One region of the Arthrobacter dokdonensis genome, then DNA from elsewhere that is predicted to be linked to it. Evidence: predicted binding sites of a transcription regulator. Region 1 holds the regulator's gene; each other region holds the start of a gene.
The links. Region 1 encodes HrcA, which represses chaperone genes, less so after heat shock. Its sites were predicted from a motif close to TTNGCACTCGNNNNNNNCGAGTGCNAA; they were not measured.

Region 1 (4,716 bases):
ATGGCCGGGCTGATCAACCCCGACAGCACGCCCCAGGTCTCCGTCCTGGTGGACGGGCACACCGGCTATAAGGCCTTTGGGCAAGTCAGTCTCGACAATCCGCAAACGCGCGACCCCTCGCTGCTGGCCCCGGTGTGGATCATTGACCCCGGGAACGACTCGACGTATCACGCCCTGCCGCTGAAGGTGGATGGCCAGGGCATTTCCCCGACGGGTTCACTGACGTGGAGCCTGGCGAAGGTTGTTGACGGCAAGGCCGGCCGCGTCCAGCAAACGGGAACAGTCAAAATCCCCAAGGGCCCGGACCAGTTCGGCCCGTTCAGCTTCAACCTGGTCCCGCCGCTGGGCACCTACGAGATTTCCGTTTTCATCACCGACCCGTCGGCGCCCGGAGGGAAGGTGGGCGTGGACAGCAAGGTGGTCACGCTGGCAGGCCCGTCGCCCACCCCGGCCCGGAAGTAGCTGGTCCGCGGCAGGGGCCCTACCAGCGCCCCAGTTCCTGGCTGAGCAGCACGACGGCGGCCGGTCCGGCCGTGGACGACCTCAGTACGTGCCGGCCCAGGAGGGCGGTATGTGCCCCCGCCGCGACAAACGCCTCGACCTCGGCCGGGCTGATGCCGCCTTCCGGGCCCACGACCATGAGAATCCTTGCGAGTCCCGGCTGTCCCCCGCCGTCCCCGCGCCAGGCGCGCACGACGCCGGACACCGTGACCGGGGCGTCCTCGTGCAGGATGAGGGCCAGCCGCGCACCCTTGATGAGTTCCACCAGCCCGGACGTGCCGACAAGTTCGCCGACCTCCGGAATTCGGGCCCGGCGGGCCTGCTTGGCCGCGGCGGAAACCGCGTTCTGCCACTTGGCCCGGCCCTTCACTGCCTTGTCCATCTTCCACCTGACGATGGAGCGCTCCGCCTGCCAGGGCACCACGGTGTCAATGCCCAGTTCCGTGGCGGTTTCGATGGCCAGCTCGTCGCGGTCGCCCTTGGCGAGGGCCTGGACCAGCACCAGTTCAAAGTCCCCGGCGGTTTCGGCGATCACCTGGTCCACCCGGACGTCCAGGACCCCGGCCGCCGCCGCGGTGACGGTGCACACCAGACGCAGCCCTGCGCCGTCGCACACGTCAACGGGCTCTCCGGCGGCGAGTCTTTTAACCGTGGCCGCATGTCGGCCCTCGGCCCCGTCCAGGCTGAAGCCGTCACCAGGGGCCAGGGCCTTGAGCTGCCGCGACCCGGCGTAAAAGACAGGATTGCTCACGGGACCCTAGAGGTTGCCGAGCTTGTCCCGCAGCTTTGCGAACATGCCGCCGCTGCTCACCAGCCTGCCCTCGCTGAACGTCTCCCCGCGCAGGGCGGCAAGCTGCTTCAGGAGCTCCTCCTGGGCGGCGTCGGGCCTGGTGGGCGTCTCCACGTGGATGTGGACCAGCAGGTCGCCGCGGCCGTAGCCGCGCAGGTGCGTCACGCCGAGGCTGCGCAGGTTGACGACCTCCCCGGCCTGGGTTCCCGGCTTGATGTTGATGGGCTGTTCGCCATCGAACGTCGCCAGTGTCAGTTCGGTGCCGAGTGCGGCGGCCGTCATGGGCACGCTTAGGGTGGCATGGAGGTCGTCGCCCTCCCGCAGGAAGGAGGGGTCGTTGTTGACCTTCATCTCCACGTAAAGGTCCCCGGACGGCCCGCCGGCGGGGCCTGCCTCGCCCTGGCCGGCGAGCTGGATGCGGGTGCCGGTGTTAACGCCGGCGGGGACCTTGATGGTCAGCGTGCGGCGGTCGCGGATGCGGCCCTCGCCCATGCACTCGTTGCAGGGATCCTCGATGCGGGTCCCGTAACCCTGGCAGGAGTTGCAGGTGGCCAGGGTCATGACGTTGCCCAGGATGGAGCGCATGGGGCGCTGGATCTGGCCGCTGCCGTGGCAGACGTCGCAGGTGACCGGGTGGGTGCCGGGCCGGCAGCAGCTGCCCTCGCACGTGGGGCAGGTGATTGCCGTGTCAATTTCAAGCTTCTTGTTGACGCCGAAGACCGCCTCGCGCAGGTCGATCCGGACCGTGATGAGGGCGTCCTGGCCGCGGCGCATGCGCTGTTCGGGGCCACGGCCCTGACCGCCTCCGCCGCCAAAGAAGGTCTCAAAGATGTCCTGGAAGGCGAAGCCCTGTCCGTCGAAGTTGCCGGCGCCGTTGCTGCTGCCGTTCTCGTTGCCGGTGGTGTCGTAGACCCGGCGCTTCTGGGGGTCCGAGAGGACCTCGTAGGCGTGGGTGACGGCCTTGAAACGGTCTTGCGCGTCGGGGGCGTCGTTGACGTCCGGGTGCAGCTTGCGCGCGAGCTTGCGGTAGGCCTTTTTGATTTCCTCCGCGGTGGCATCGCGGGAAACGCCCAGCGCCTCGTAATGGTTGCTCAAAATTCTTACTCTCTTCAGTGGAACGTGTACGTGTTTTTGCTTGGGTGAGGCGCTTAGCCCGCCAGAATCCGGGACAGGTACCGGGCGACGGCCCGGACGCTGGACATGGTGTTGGGGTAGTCCATCCGGGTGGGTCCCAGCACGCCGAGCTTGGCGCTGGCGCCGGGGCCGTAGCTGGTGGCCACCACTGACGCCTCCGACAATGAGTCGTGCGGATTTTCCCGGCCGATGCTCACGGCCATGCCGAGGGAGTCCTGGGCCATTTGCTCGAGCAGGCGCAGCAGCACCACCTGCTCCTCCAGCGCGTCCAGGACGGGGCCGATGCTCAAGGGGAAATCGACGTTGGACCGGGCCAGGTTGGCCGTGCCGGCCAGCACTATCCGGTCCTCCCTGGCAGCGCTCGAGAGCTGCAGCAGCCCGTGGGCCAGCCGGTGGGCCGTGTCCTGGTCCTCCACCGGCAGTCCTGCGGGAAGCTGGGCCAGTGCGGCCGGGAGACCGGCCACGGTGCAGCCGGTGAGCACGGACAGAAACTCGTGTCGCAGCCGAGCCAACCTGACATCGTCGACGGCGGCACCGACGTCGAGCACCGACTGTTCGACCTTCCCCGAGGCCAGAATGAGCACCACGAGGACCTGGGTCGGCCCCAGGGAGACGAATTCGATGTGGCGGACGGTTGCCTTGGCCGACCGCGGGTACTGCACGACGGCGACCTGGTTGGTCAGCTGGGCCAGCGTGCGCACCGTCCGCTCGAGGACGTCGTCGAGGTCGGTCGAACCGTCCAGGAGCGTGGCGATGGCGCGCCGTTCAGCGGATGAAAGGGGCTTGACGGTCGCGATCTGGTCCACGAAGAGCCGGTACCCCTTGTCCGTGGGGATCCTGCCCGAACTCGTGTGGGGGGCCGCGATCAGCCCCTCCTCTTCCAGGGCCGCCATGTCGTTTCGGATCGTGGCACTGGAAACGCCCAGCCGGTGCCGCTCTACGAGGGCCTTGGAACCAACCGGCTCGCGGGAGTGGACATAGTCTTCGACTATGGCTCGGAGCACTTCCAGCTTTCGTGGTTCGCTCATGTCTGGCACCTCCTTCGTTGGCACTCTACCTACTCAAGTGCCAAGTCTAATACTTTCCCATCCTCCTGTTTTCGGCACGCCGCCCACCCCGTCCTTCGCGTTCCGGCCAGGTGGTGGCGCTAGCATGGAATTTTCCGTCCCGGCCGCGCGCCGACGGACGTTCCGAGAGCCAAGGGGAAACGCACAGTGCAGTCCAATAACGGCCCGTCCGCCGGCAGCCGCACCAGCAATTGGGGCTACCAGGACCTCAGCGCACCCAAGGCCCGCGCGCTCCCGCAGGTGCAGGCAATCCGCGGGCTGGTGGTCGAGGACGTCCAGACCGGATGGGTGGGCGCCGTAGTCAGGATCGAAAAATCCGGAGGCATGCACATCATGGAGCTGGCCGACCGGCGGGACAAGGTCAGGGCCTTTCCCCTGGGCTTCGGCTTCCTCATCGACGGCGAACCGGTGGAAGTGGTGGCGCCGGTGGCGGGCACGCCCCCGCGGAAAGCCGGCAGGACGGCGTCGGGCTCGGTCAAGGTGGAGGGGCAGCGCGCCCGGGTGGCCAAGGCCAGCCGCATCTGGGTGGAAGGCAAGCACGACGCCGAACTGGTTGAAAAGGTGTGGGGAGACGACCTGCGGGTGGAGGGGATCGTCGTCGAACCCCTTCGCGGCATCGACGACCTCACGGCTGCGGTCAAGGACTTTGCCCCCGGCCCGACCCGGCGGCTCGGTGTGCTGGTGGACCACTTGGTGCCGCACTCGAAGGAATCGCGCATTGTGGCGGATCTCATGCGATCGCCCTCGGCGAAAAACAACGTGCTGGTGGTGGGGCACCCGTACGTGGACGTGTGGCAGGCCATCAAGCCCGCCACGCTGGGAATCCCCGCCTGGCCGGTGATTCCGCGCACCATGGAGTGGAAAAAGGGCATCCTGCAGGCGTTTGGCTGGCCGCACAGCACCGCCGAGGACATCGGGCTGGGCTGGCAGCGCCTGCTGTCACGGGTCAACAGCTATTCAGACCTGGAGCCTTCGCTGCTGGGGCGCGTCGAGGAAGTCATAGACTTTCTCACCGCACCCGTATCCTTGTAGGAACGGCCGGCACCACGCCGACAGTTCCGTGCAAAGCAGTGATCATTTTGTTGAGAGGCAAGTTACACGTGAGCAATCCGGCGAAAAACTTTACTAACCCGGCGAAGCCCCCACTCACCCCGGCAGAAGACAAGCAGTGGGCGTTCCTGGCGCACTGCGGCGGCATTCTGGGCTGCATCCCCTCCGCGCTCA
Region 2 (4,716 bases), 1.4 Mb from region 1:
GGCCACCGTGAGCACGCGGTTGAGCAGGAGGACGCCCTGGGCCGCCCAGGCACTGAGGTCGCCGTGCGCTGCCGGGGCGATGCCGAGATCGTCCTGCAGCTCCTTGTAGATGTTGTTCAGGCTGCGCGGCAGCGGCCGGGTGGACCGGTCCACCGCAAACGCCAGGCCGACGGAGTGGCCGGGAGTGGGGTACGGATCCTGGCCCACCACCAGGACCTTCACACCGGCAAGCGGCGCGGCCAGGGCGCGCAGCACCCGGCTGGGCGGAGGCAGGAAGGAGGTCCCGGCGTCGTACTCCCGGCGCAGCATGAGTCCCAGGCCGCGAAGGGCTGGTTCCTCGGCGGCCAGGGCGCCGGCCCAGTCGGGGGCCAGCAGCGACAGCGGGTCGGCGCCCATCGTCTCCAGGGCACGCAGCTGGGCGGCATCCCAGGCGGCGGGGGAGGGGAGCTCGAAAAGGGCGGGGTTCGGGTCCATGCTTCCATTCTCGCCTCCCGGCCGCCGGACCAGCCTGGGGACTCGCGCCGGGGACGGGGCCGCGGCGGAATGACATGCGTGTGATTCGCCCTTATCATGGAGGAACGGGCCGCGTCCGCCGGGCGCCGCCGCACGTGAAGCCTGTATCTGGAGTTGAAGGAGTGTGCCGTGCCGCAAGCAGGATCGACACAGCCCTCACCCGAGGCAGGCCACTCCGGCGATTCCCGGCTGAGCGAGCGGGATGCCCGGATGCTCGCGCTGGAACGGCAATGGTGGAAGTATGCCGGGGCGAAGGAACAGGCCATCCGTGAGATGTTCGACCTCTCCGCCACCCACTACTATCAAATCCTCAATGCGTTGATCGACACGGAGGCCGCGCTGGAGCACGACCCCATGCTGGTGAAGCGGTTGCGTAGACTACGTACGTCGCGTCAAAAGGCCCGGACCGCACGCAGGCTCGGGCATTGACGCGCGCTTCCACTGCCTCACCCCCAAGGACAGCACTGCACCATGACTAAATACCCGCGGGACGAATTTGACCGTGTTCCGGAGAACTCTGCGCGCCACGGCGTCCACCGCGCCTCGCTCGAGGTTGCCACACGCAGTCTGGTGCCGGTGATGATCTTTGGTGTTGCCGCGCTATGCGTCGGCCTGCTGGCCTTCCTGATTGTGCCCAAGATCAGTGGGCAGGACACGGCCGTCAACGCGCCGACCAGCTCTACGGCCGCCACCGCGCCGGGCACTAAGGCCCCTGCGTCCGCCACGCCGAGCGCCGCGCCACGCACCACTGCGGTAAAGGCGCCGTCGCCCACGCCGACGCCCGGATCCGTGGTGGACAAGTCCACGCCTGTGGCGATCTTCAATGCCACGGGAATCGGCGGGCTCGCGGCGCAATACAGCGCAACGGCCACCAGCGACGGCTGGACGGTGTCACAGACGGGAAACTGGAACGGCGCGCCGCAATCGGTCTCCTCCATCATCTACAGCGGCCCGGCGCAGAAGGCCAACGCCGAGGCCCTGGGAAAGCTGCTGAACATCGCGACGCTGTTGGACTCCGCGGAGATGGGGATCCCGCTGACCATCGTGCTCGGCCCGGGGGCTTAATACCCGCCCCGTTCGCCCTGTCCAGCCCGTGCAGGCTGTCCAGCCCGTCCAGGCTGGTGGCTGGCGGGCGACCGGTCGGCGACGGCGTGGGGGCGGCTGGAAGCGCCGAGATGCAACTGTGGCAAGTTCGGTGGGTTCCGCCGACGCCGGGAGTACAGATGAGGCGGGCAACTCGGGTAGTTGCCCGCCTCATCTGTACTCTCGGCGACTCTCGGCGCGAATTTTGTGTGTCAGTCCCTGATTTGTGTGTCAGTCCCTGAGGGGAACGCCTCTGGCGTCGGTGCGGAAGCCCTCATTGCCGACCAGGATCAGGATGCCCTCGATGAGCCCCCAAATGGCCATGGCCCACGCGAGAAAGCCGACGCTTAGGACAGAGACGAGCAGCTGGATCAGGGCCTTTTTGGTGAAGCCCAGGTAAAAGTTGTGGATGCCGAGGCCGCCGAGCAGGATGCCCAGGACGCCCGCCGCGACCTTCGACTTCTGCCCGCCATACTGCTGACCGTAGGCGGGCTGCTGGTACTGCTGCTGATACGGCTGCTGGTACGGCTGCTGCTGCCACCCCTGCTGCTGGCCCGGAAATGCGGTGGGCACCTGCTCCACCGGCTGCTGGTACGCAGGAGGACCAAAGCCCGGCGCGGATGGCTGCTCCGGCACGTCATAACCAGCGGGAACCGGCCCAACCTTGGGCTCACCGGCGACGGAATGGCCGGACGGGTCGGAAGGATTGCCGGTGCTTGGGTTCTCAGTCATGGCGGGCTCCTTGGAGTCACGATAGTTCGGCGTGCCGGCGCTCCCGGCATCGGTACACGGCGTGCAGGCGCCCCGTTCGGACATTCTTCGATTAACGCTAGCCGCTAATTCCAAACGGCGGAAGCATTCGAGCGGCACGGCGGCATCCGTCCCTGCACCGGCAGCGCCGTCGGTGTGTTCGCCCGCAGCACACATCGAGACACCGCGCTTGCACTCTCGGGTGCCGAGTGCTAATTATTGACTTAGCACTCTGAGGCGGTGACTGCTAGATCCTAGCCAGCCATCCGCCGTCGGAGGTCAACAACTTTCCTCTCGTGGTGAGGATTCCGGGGCAGGCGTGAAAGAGATCGCCGGCACCGATTCCGTCCGTCGCGGGCACCATTGGGGGAACCTGAGTCCATAATGACTGTCCCGAAAGGACTGAAGCCTACATGGCCAAGATCATTGCATTCGATGAAGAGGCACGCCGCGGCCTTGAGCGTGGGTTGAACATCCTCGCCGACGCCGTCAAGGTCACCTTGGGGCCGCGCGGCCGCAACGTGGTCCTCGAAAAGAAGTGGGGCGCCCCCACGATCACCAACGATGGTGTTTCCATCGCCAAGGAGATCGAGCTGGACGATCCCTACGAGAAGATCGGCGCCGAGCTGGTCAAGGAAGTTGCCAAGAAGACGGACGACATCGCCGGTGACGGCACCACCACGGCCACCGTGCTGGCCCAGGCGCTGGTCAAGGAAGGCCTGCGCAACGTCGCAGCCGGAGCCGACCCGCTCTCGCTCAAGCGCGGCATCGAGAAGGCCGTCGCGGCCGTCATCGACCAGCTGCTCGTCTCCGCCAAGGAAATTGAGACCAAGGAAGAGATTGCGGCCACGGCCTCCATCTCCGCCGGTGATCCCGAGATCGGTGCACTCATTGCCGAAGCTCTGGACAAGGTTGGCAAGGAAGGCGTCATCACGGTCGAGGAGTCCAACACCTTCGGCCTGGAGCTGGAGCTCACGGAAGGCATGCGCTTCGACAAGGGCTACATCTCCGCCTACTTTGTCACCGACACCGAGCGCCAGGAAACGGTTCTTGAAGACCCGTACATCCTGATCGTCAACTCCAAGATCTCCAACGTCAAGGACCTCGTTGCGGTCCTCGAGAAGGTCATGGCGTCCAACAAGCCGCTGCTGATCATCGCCGAAGACGTTGAAGGCGAAGCACTGGCCACGCTGATCGTGAACAAGATCCGCGGCCTGTTCAAGTCGGTCGCCGTCAAGGCACCGGGCTTCGGCGACCGCCGCAAGGCCCAGCTGGCAGACATCGCCATCCTTACCGGTGGCCAGGTCATCGCCGAGGAAGTCGGCCTGAAGCTGGAAAACACCACGCTCGACCTGCTCGGCAAGGCCCGCAAGGTCGTTGTCACCAAGGACGAGACCACCATCGTTGAAGGTGCCGGCGAAGCCGACGCCATCGCTGGCCGCGTGGCCCAGATCCGCGCCGAGATCGAAAACTCCGATTCCGACTACGACCGCGAGAAGCTGCAGGAACGCCTGGCCAAGCTGGCCGGCGGCGTTGCAGTCATCAAGGCCGGAGCCGCAACCGAAGTTGAGCTCAAGGAACGCAAGCACCGCATCGAAGATGCTGTCCGCAACGCCAAGGCTGCTGTGGAAGAAGGCATCGTCCCCGGCGGTGGCGTTGCCCTCATCCAGGCCGGCGTCAAGGCATTCGAAGGCTTGAACCTGACCGGCGACGAGGCCACTGGCGCCAACATCGTCAAGGTCGCCATCGATGCCCCGATGAAGCAGATCGCCTTCAACGCCGGCTTCGAGCCCGGCGTGGTTGTCGACAAGGTCCGCGGCCTGCCCGTCGGCCACGGCCTGAACGCCGCGACCGGCGTGTACGAAGACCTGCTGGCTGCCGGCGTCAACGACCCGGTCAAGGTGACCCGTTCCGCACTGCAGAACGCGGCCTCCATTGCAGGCCTGTTCCTCACCACCGAAGCCGTTGTGGCCGACAAGCCCGAAAAGGCTGCACCGGCCGGTGGCGGCGACGACATGGGCGGCATGGGCGGCATGGGCGGCATGGGCGGCTTCTAGTCCCCACGCCCTCCCCGATGCTGGTTCGCTAGCGAACCAGCATCGGGGCCCCTCGGGCGCGGGGCCCATATGTGGGTGGTGCCTTGGGTGCCCGGAGTCACCCAGGCGCCTTGGGCGCACATGTGGGTTGGCGCCTTGGGTGCCTGGAATCACCATAGCGAAAGGCACCCCTGCCACACCGGCGGGGGCGCCTTTGGCGTTTAAGGGTCGGAAACTTCTGAAAGTATGTGGACATGACAATTGTTGCGGCAGCCGATGGTTCGGCTTTGGGAAATCCCGGCCCCGCCGGCTGGGCCTGGTACGTGGACGAAAC
Region 3 (4,716 bases), 1.6 Mb from region 1:
CGGCCATGGCGCGCAATCCGGCCAGGACCGCCAGGAAAACCACCAGCGCGCCCCAGGACAGGGCCGGAAAACCGATGTTGAAAACGTTCAGGGCTCCGGAGATGGCTGCGGTGAGGAGCGCAAGCAGGCCTGCCGCGGCCACCGCGGTGCGGCCCCAGTAAATAGTGAGCGGGGCAGGTCCGGAAGCGGGCGCGGCGGACGGGCGTTCCGGCTCCACGTGGGTGTGGGCGTCGGAAATAGTGCGTTCCATTGACGTCTCCTGCTACTGCTGTTCTGGCGTGCCGGCTGCGGCGTGGCAGTCGCAACAACTACCAAAAAGCGCGGAAGCCCGGCGGCGGCGCTTCCACAGTTCAACCCTAGAGGGCAAACATGCAGCCACCGGCATTACTGCCGGTGTGTCGCGAGGTGCCCCAACAATTACCGCTGCCCAATTACGCCGCACAGTTACGCCGCACAGTTACGCCAGGCTGCCCAGCCACCGGCTGAGCAGGCCGCCCGGCACCTCCTCCGCCGTCAGGGCAAAGCTGCGGTGGTCAGCCCAGTCCCCGTTGATGTGCAGGTACCGCGGGCGCAGTCCCTCATCGCGAAAGCCCAGCTTTTCCACCACGCGCAGGCTCGGGCCGTTTTCGGGCCGGATGTTGATCTCCATCCGGTGCAGGCCCAAGGTCCGGAAGCAGTGGTCGGTCACCATGGCCACCGCAGTCGGCGCAATCCCGCGGCCGGCCCGGTCCTGGTCCACCCAGTATCCCAGCGTCGCCATCATGGCCGATCCCCACATGATCGAGGACACGGTCAGCTGCCCCACAATGACGGGCCTTGAGCGTCCGGGCACCCGCTCGGTGATGACAAAGGGAAGCGCCGAGGCCGCCCGCGCCTGCTCGTTGAGCGCGCGGACCATGCCGCCAAAGCTGGGCAGCTCCCCTTGGCCGGCCGGATTGCTCGCCTCCCATGGCTGCAGCCAGGCCGCGTTGCGCGCGCGCACCCGCGTCCACTCCGCCTTGTCGCGGAGCTTGATGGGGCGCAGGACCAGATCCCCGGATTCCAGCGTCACAGGCCAAATAGCCTGGCCCCACACGGAAGCTACTTCGCGAGCTCGGCGGTGAACTCGCCCAGCCAGTCGCGCAGGTCCGGGCCCAGGTCGTCGCTCTCGCACGCCAGGGTCACCACGGCCTTGAGGTAGCTGAGCTTGTCGCCGGTGTCGTAGCGCCGGCCCCGGAACACGACGCCGTACACGCCCCCGCCCTCGCCCTCACGGGTGGCCAGGGTCTGCAGGGCGTCCGTGAGCTGGATTTCATCCCCACGCCCCGGAGCGGTGTTCTCCAGGACCTCAAATACGGCCGGGTGGAGCACGTAGCGGCCAATGACGGCCAAGTTCGACGGCGCGTCCTCGACGGCCGGCTTTTCCACCAGGTGGTTGACCCGGACGTAGTCCTCGCCCTCAATGACGGTCATGTCGGCGCAGCCGTAGGCGGAAATCTTCTCCCTTGGCACCTCGATCAGCGCAATGACCGACCCGCCGGTGCGTGCCTGCACGTCGATCATGGTGGTCAGCAGCTCATCGCGCTCGTCAATGAGGTCATCGCCCAGCAGCACCGCAAAGGGTTCGTTGCCCACGTGGGTCTTGGCCCGCAGCACCGCGTGGCCCAGTCCCTTGGGGTCGCCCTGGCGGACGTAGTGGATCTCGCCCAGGTCCGTGGCGTGCTGGATCGCCGCGAGCTTCTCGGTGTCGCCCTTCGCCTCCAGCAGCTGCTCCGTCACCGGGACCCTGTCAAAGTGGTCCTCCAGGGCGCGCTTGTTGCGTCCGGTAATCATCAACACGTCCACCAGGCCCGCGCTGACGGCCTCCTGCACGACGTATTGGATGGCGGGCTTGTCCACCACTGGAAGCATTTCCTTCGGCATCGCCTTCGTCGCCGGCAGGAAGCGGGTCCCCAGTCCGGCCGCGGGAATGACGGCTTTACGTACGCGAGAAACATCAGTCATGGTCCTAAGGCTAACGGACGATGTGGCCTTTTCCGCTCCGCGCCCTGCTAACTTGGGCATGGCACCGCGCACCACCCCAACGCAGAGGAATGTCAATGCCCCCCACCACCAAGTCCCAGTGGCGGTCCCGCCTGCGCGCCGCCCGCCTGTCCATGGACGACGACGCCCGTCACCTCGCCGCCGTCGGCCTGGCTTCCGCCGGGGCCGGGTGGGTGGCGCAGCTGTGCGGCGCCGACGTCCGCGCCACCGTCTGCGCCTACATTTCCTCCGGCAGCGAGCCGGGAACCGGCCTGCTGCTGGAGGCCTTGGTCGGCGCAGGGCACCGGGTATATGTGCCCGTCTGCGAGTCCGGCAATCAGCTCTCTTGGACCGAATGGACGCCGGGCACCGGGCTGGCCCTGAGCGAATTTGCGCCCGTCATGGAACCGACGGGGCCACGCCTGCCCTTTGCCGGCCTGGGAGCGGTCGCCGGGCTGCTGCTGCCCGCCCTGGCCGTCGACTCTGCCGGGGTGCGCCTGGGCCAGGGCGGGGGGTACTACGACCGGTTCCTCGCGGCACTGGCGTCCCCCGCGGACGGCGGGACGCAGGCGGTGCCCACTGCCGCCGTCGTCCATGAACAGGAAGTGTTCCCCCAGGGCGCCCTCCCGCACGACGTGCTCGACCGGCCGGTGGCCTGGCTCGTCACTCCCGGCGGCTGGAGCAAGGCGGAGACTCCGGAACAGTGAAGGGCGTCCGGTGTAATATGTTACGGTGCCCGGGTGTTATGGTAAGCGGTGCTAGAATTGGCACTCGGGACCTTGGACTGCCAGCCGGTGCACAAGCCACTGTGACGGCAACCGCGGTCCCAAAGCATGCATCCAGGAGGAAACCAGTGCCCACTTACGCCTACGCCTGCAAAGACTGCGGCCACGCATTCGACATCCAGCAGTCGTTCAGTGACGACTCCCTGACCGTCTGCCCCGCATGCCGTGGAAAGCTGCGTAAGAAGTTCAATTCCGTTGGGGTGGTCTTCAAGGGCTCCGGCTTCTACCGCACCGACTCGCGCTCCGGTTCCAGCACCGTTCCGGCCGCCGGCAGTGCTTCCGGCGCCTCCGGGTCCGAGTCCGGTTCGGCGGCCCCGGCACCGGCTGCCGCCTCGGCAACGGGCTCGGCGTCGGGCACGAGCTCTGGAAGCGCCGTCCCGTCCAAGGCACCCGCGGCGGTCGCGAGCTAGCGCCTCCGCACACCTCAAGGCGGCTCCCGCGCGCACAGCGTCGGTCGGCTCCCGCTTCATCCCTGCACAGCCGCCCCGCCCGTGAGGGCTGCCCACATTCCGGCGTCCCGGCCGGCCACAGCGCGGCGCGGGCGCCTACCGTGGGCACATGAGGTCATCCACCAGCCCCGCACGGGGCAGCCAGCCACACTCCCGCGTGCCGAAGTACGCAGCGCCCGGCCGTTTCGCGGCGCGCGGCCCGGCATGGTCTGTGCGCGGGCGCCCCGCCTCACCGGGCGAAAGATTATGGCGCCTGCTCCGGCGGCGGCGCCGGCTCGCCGCGGCCCTACTGCTTTGCGCCGCGGCTGCGGTGGCCGTCCAGCAGCTCACACCCGCTCCCCCGGCCACCGTCCCGGTGATGGTGGCCGCGCGCGATCTCCCGGCCGGTCACACCCTGCGTCAAACTGATCTCGCGCCGGCGGCCGTCAGCCCGTCCATGGTGCCTGAGGGAAGCCTGCCGGCGTCCGTCGCGGACGGCGCTCCCGTCGCTCCAGTCCCTCAGGCGGCGGACGGCGCTCCCGTCGCTCCAGCGGCGGACGGCGCCTCGGACCTGGCTGACGGCGGTCCGCCGGGAAGCACGTCAGATGGGCGGATCGACCGCTCAGTGCCGGGCTGGGTCGGCTCGAGGCTCTCCGGCCCCGTGCGCCGCGGCGAAGTCCTGACCGACGCCGCGCTTCTCGGCGACGGACTTCTGGTCGGGGCGGCCGTCGGCACCCAGGCGGTCCCTGTCCGCCTCACGGATCCCACCACTGTCCAGCTCCTCCACCAGGGCCAACTCGTCGACGTGGTGCTCAGCGCCAGCAAGGGCGTGGACGGACCCGTGCAGAACGAGGTGCTGGCCCGCTCGGTGGCCGTGTTATGGACGCCGGCGCTTGCCGCGCCCAACGGCGGGTTGCTCCCGGCCCAGGATGCCGAGGGCCTGGTGGTCGTTGCCGCCTCGGAGGAGCAGGCGGTCCTGCTCGCGGGCGCCTCGGCCCAGGGCAAGATCTTTCTGGTCCTGGTGAAATGACGGGGCATGGGCCGCGCTCCGCGCAGCCGCACCAGTTCGGAGAACGGGATCAGCCCCAGGTACGGGGTCAGCCCCAGTGCGGAGGCTTGTTCTCCCGCAGCCACGCGTCGTGGCCGCGGTCGCCGGGGTCGTCTCCCCAGGTGTGAGCCTCGTCGTGAGGGGCCACCGTGGGCAGCACTTCCGAATCGTCGGCCTTGGTTTCCGGCGCGGGACCGTCCCCGTCCCCCGGGCCATTGGCGGCCGCCGAGGCATTTCCGGCGGCCGGGCCGTCGCTGCCGGCCGGGCCATCGCCCTCCGCAGGGGAGCTGGAGCCGTTCATGTCTTTATCGGGGTTGCCCACCGGGTTCACGCTTTCTTCATTTGCTGTTGGTGCCTCCCCGACTTCAGGCTGTACGCCCTGGGGATCCGTTCCGGTGGATCGCTGGCGGTTTACCGTGGGGACATCCTGGCCGCCGGCTGCCTGCCGACGCCG

Region 2: groL (chaperonin GroEL) is a predicted target of HrcA. The motif match lies at 2,571-2,597, and genes of this name have one in related genera.
Region 3: DMB86_RS18700 (FmdB family zinc ribbon protein) is a predicted target of HrcA. The motif match lies at 2,766-2,792, and genes of this name have one in related genera.

The regions. Positions count from the first base shown of each region.
Region 1 is NZ_CP029642.1:2,629,726-2,634,441, forward strand. It holds gene DMB86_RS11725 (GerMN domain-containing protein) at 1-462, shown strand, start outside; gene DMB86_RS11730 (16S rRNA (uracil(1498)-N(3))-methyltransferase) at 482-1,252, opposite strand; gene dnaJ (molecular chaperone DnaJ) at 1,259-2,386, opposite strand; gene hrcA (heat-inducible transcriptional repressor HrcA) at 2,440-3,453, opposite strand; gene DMB86_RS11745 (DUF3097 domain-containing protein) at 3,640-4,524, shown strand; gene DMB86_RS11750 (DUF4870 domain-containing protein) at 4,593-4,716, shown strand, end outside.
Region 2 is NZ_CP029642.1:1,183,146-1,187,861, forward strand. It holds gene DMB86_RS05275 (uracil-DNA glycosylase) at 1-474, opposite strand, end outside; gene DMB86_RS05280 (DUF3263 domain-containing protein) at 724-942, shown strand; gene DMB86_RS05285 (LytR C-terminal domain-containing protein) at 985-1,578, shown strand; gene DMB86_RS05290 (TM2 domain-containing protein) at 1,828-2,328, opposite strand; gene groL (chaperonin GroEL) at 2,760-4,403, shown strand; gene DMB86_RS05300 (ribonuclease HI family protein) at 4,637-4,716, shown strand, end outside.
Region 3 is NZ_CP029642.1:4,194,273-4,198,988, forward strand. It holds gene DMB86_RS18680 (hypothetical protein) at 1-250, opposite strand, end outside; gene DMB86_RS18685 (GNAT family N-acetyltransferase) at 458-1,075, opposite strand; gene galU (UTP--glucose-1-phosphate uridylyltransferase GalU) at 1,081-1,983, opposite strand; gene DMB86_RS18695 (5-formyltetrahydrofolate cyclo-ligase) at 2,079-2,708, shown strand; gene DMB86_RS18700 (FmdB family zinc ribbon protein) at 2,855-3,196, shown strand; gene DMB86_RS18705 (RcpC/CpaB family pilus assembly protein) at 3,345-4,244, shown strand; gene DMB86_RS18710 (ATP-binding protein) at 4,312-4,716, opposite strand, start outside.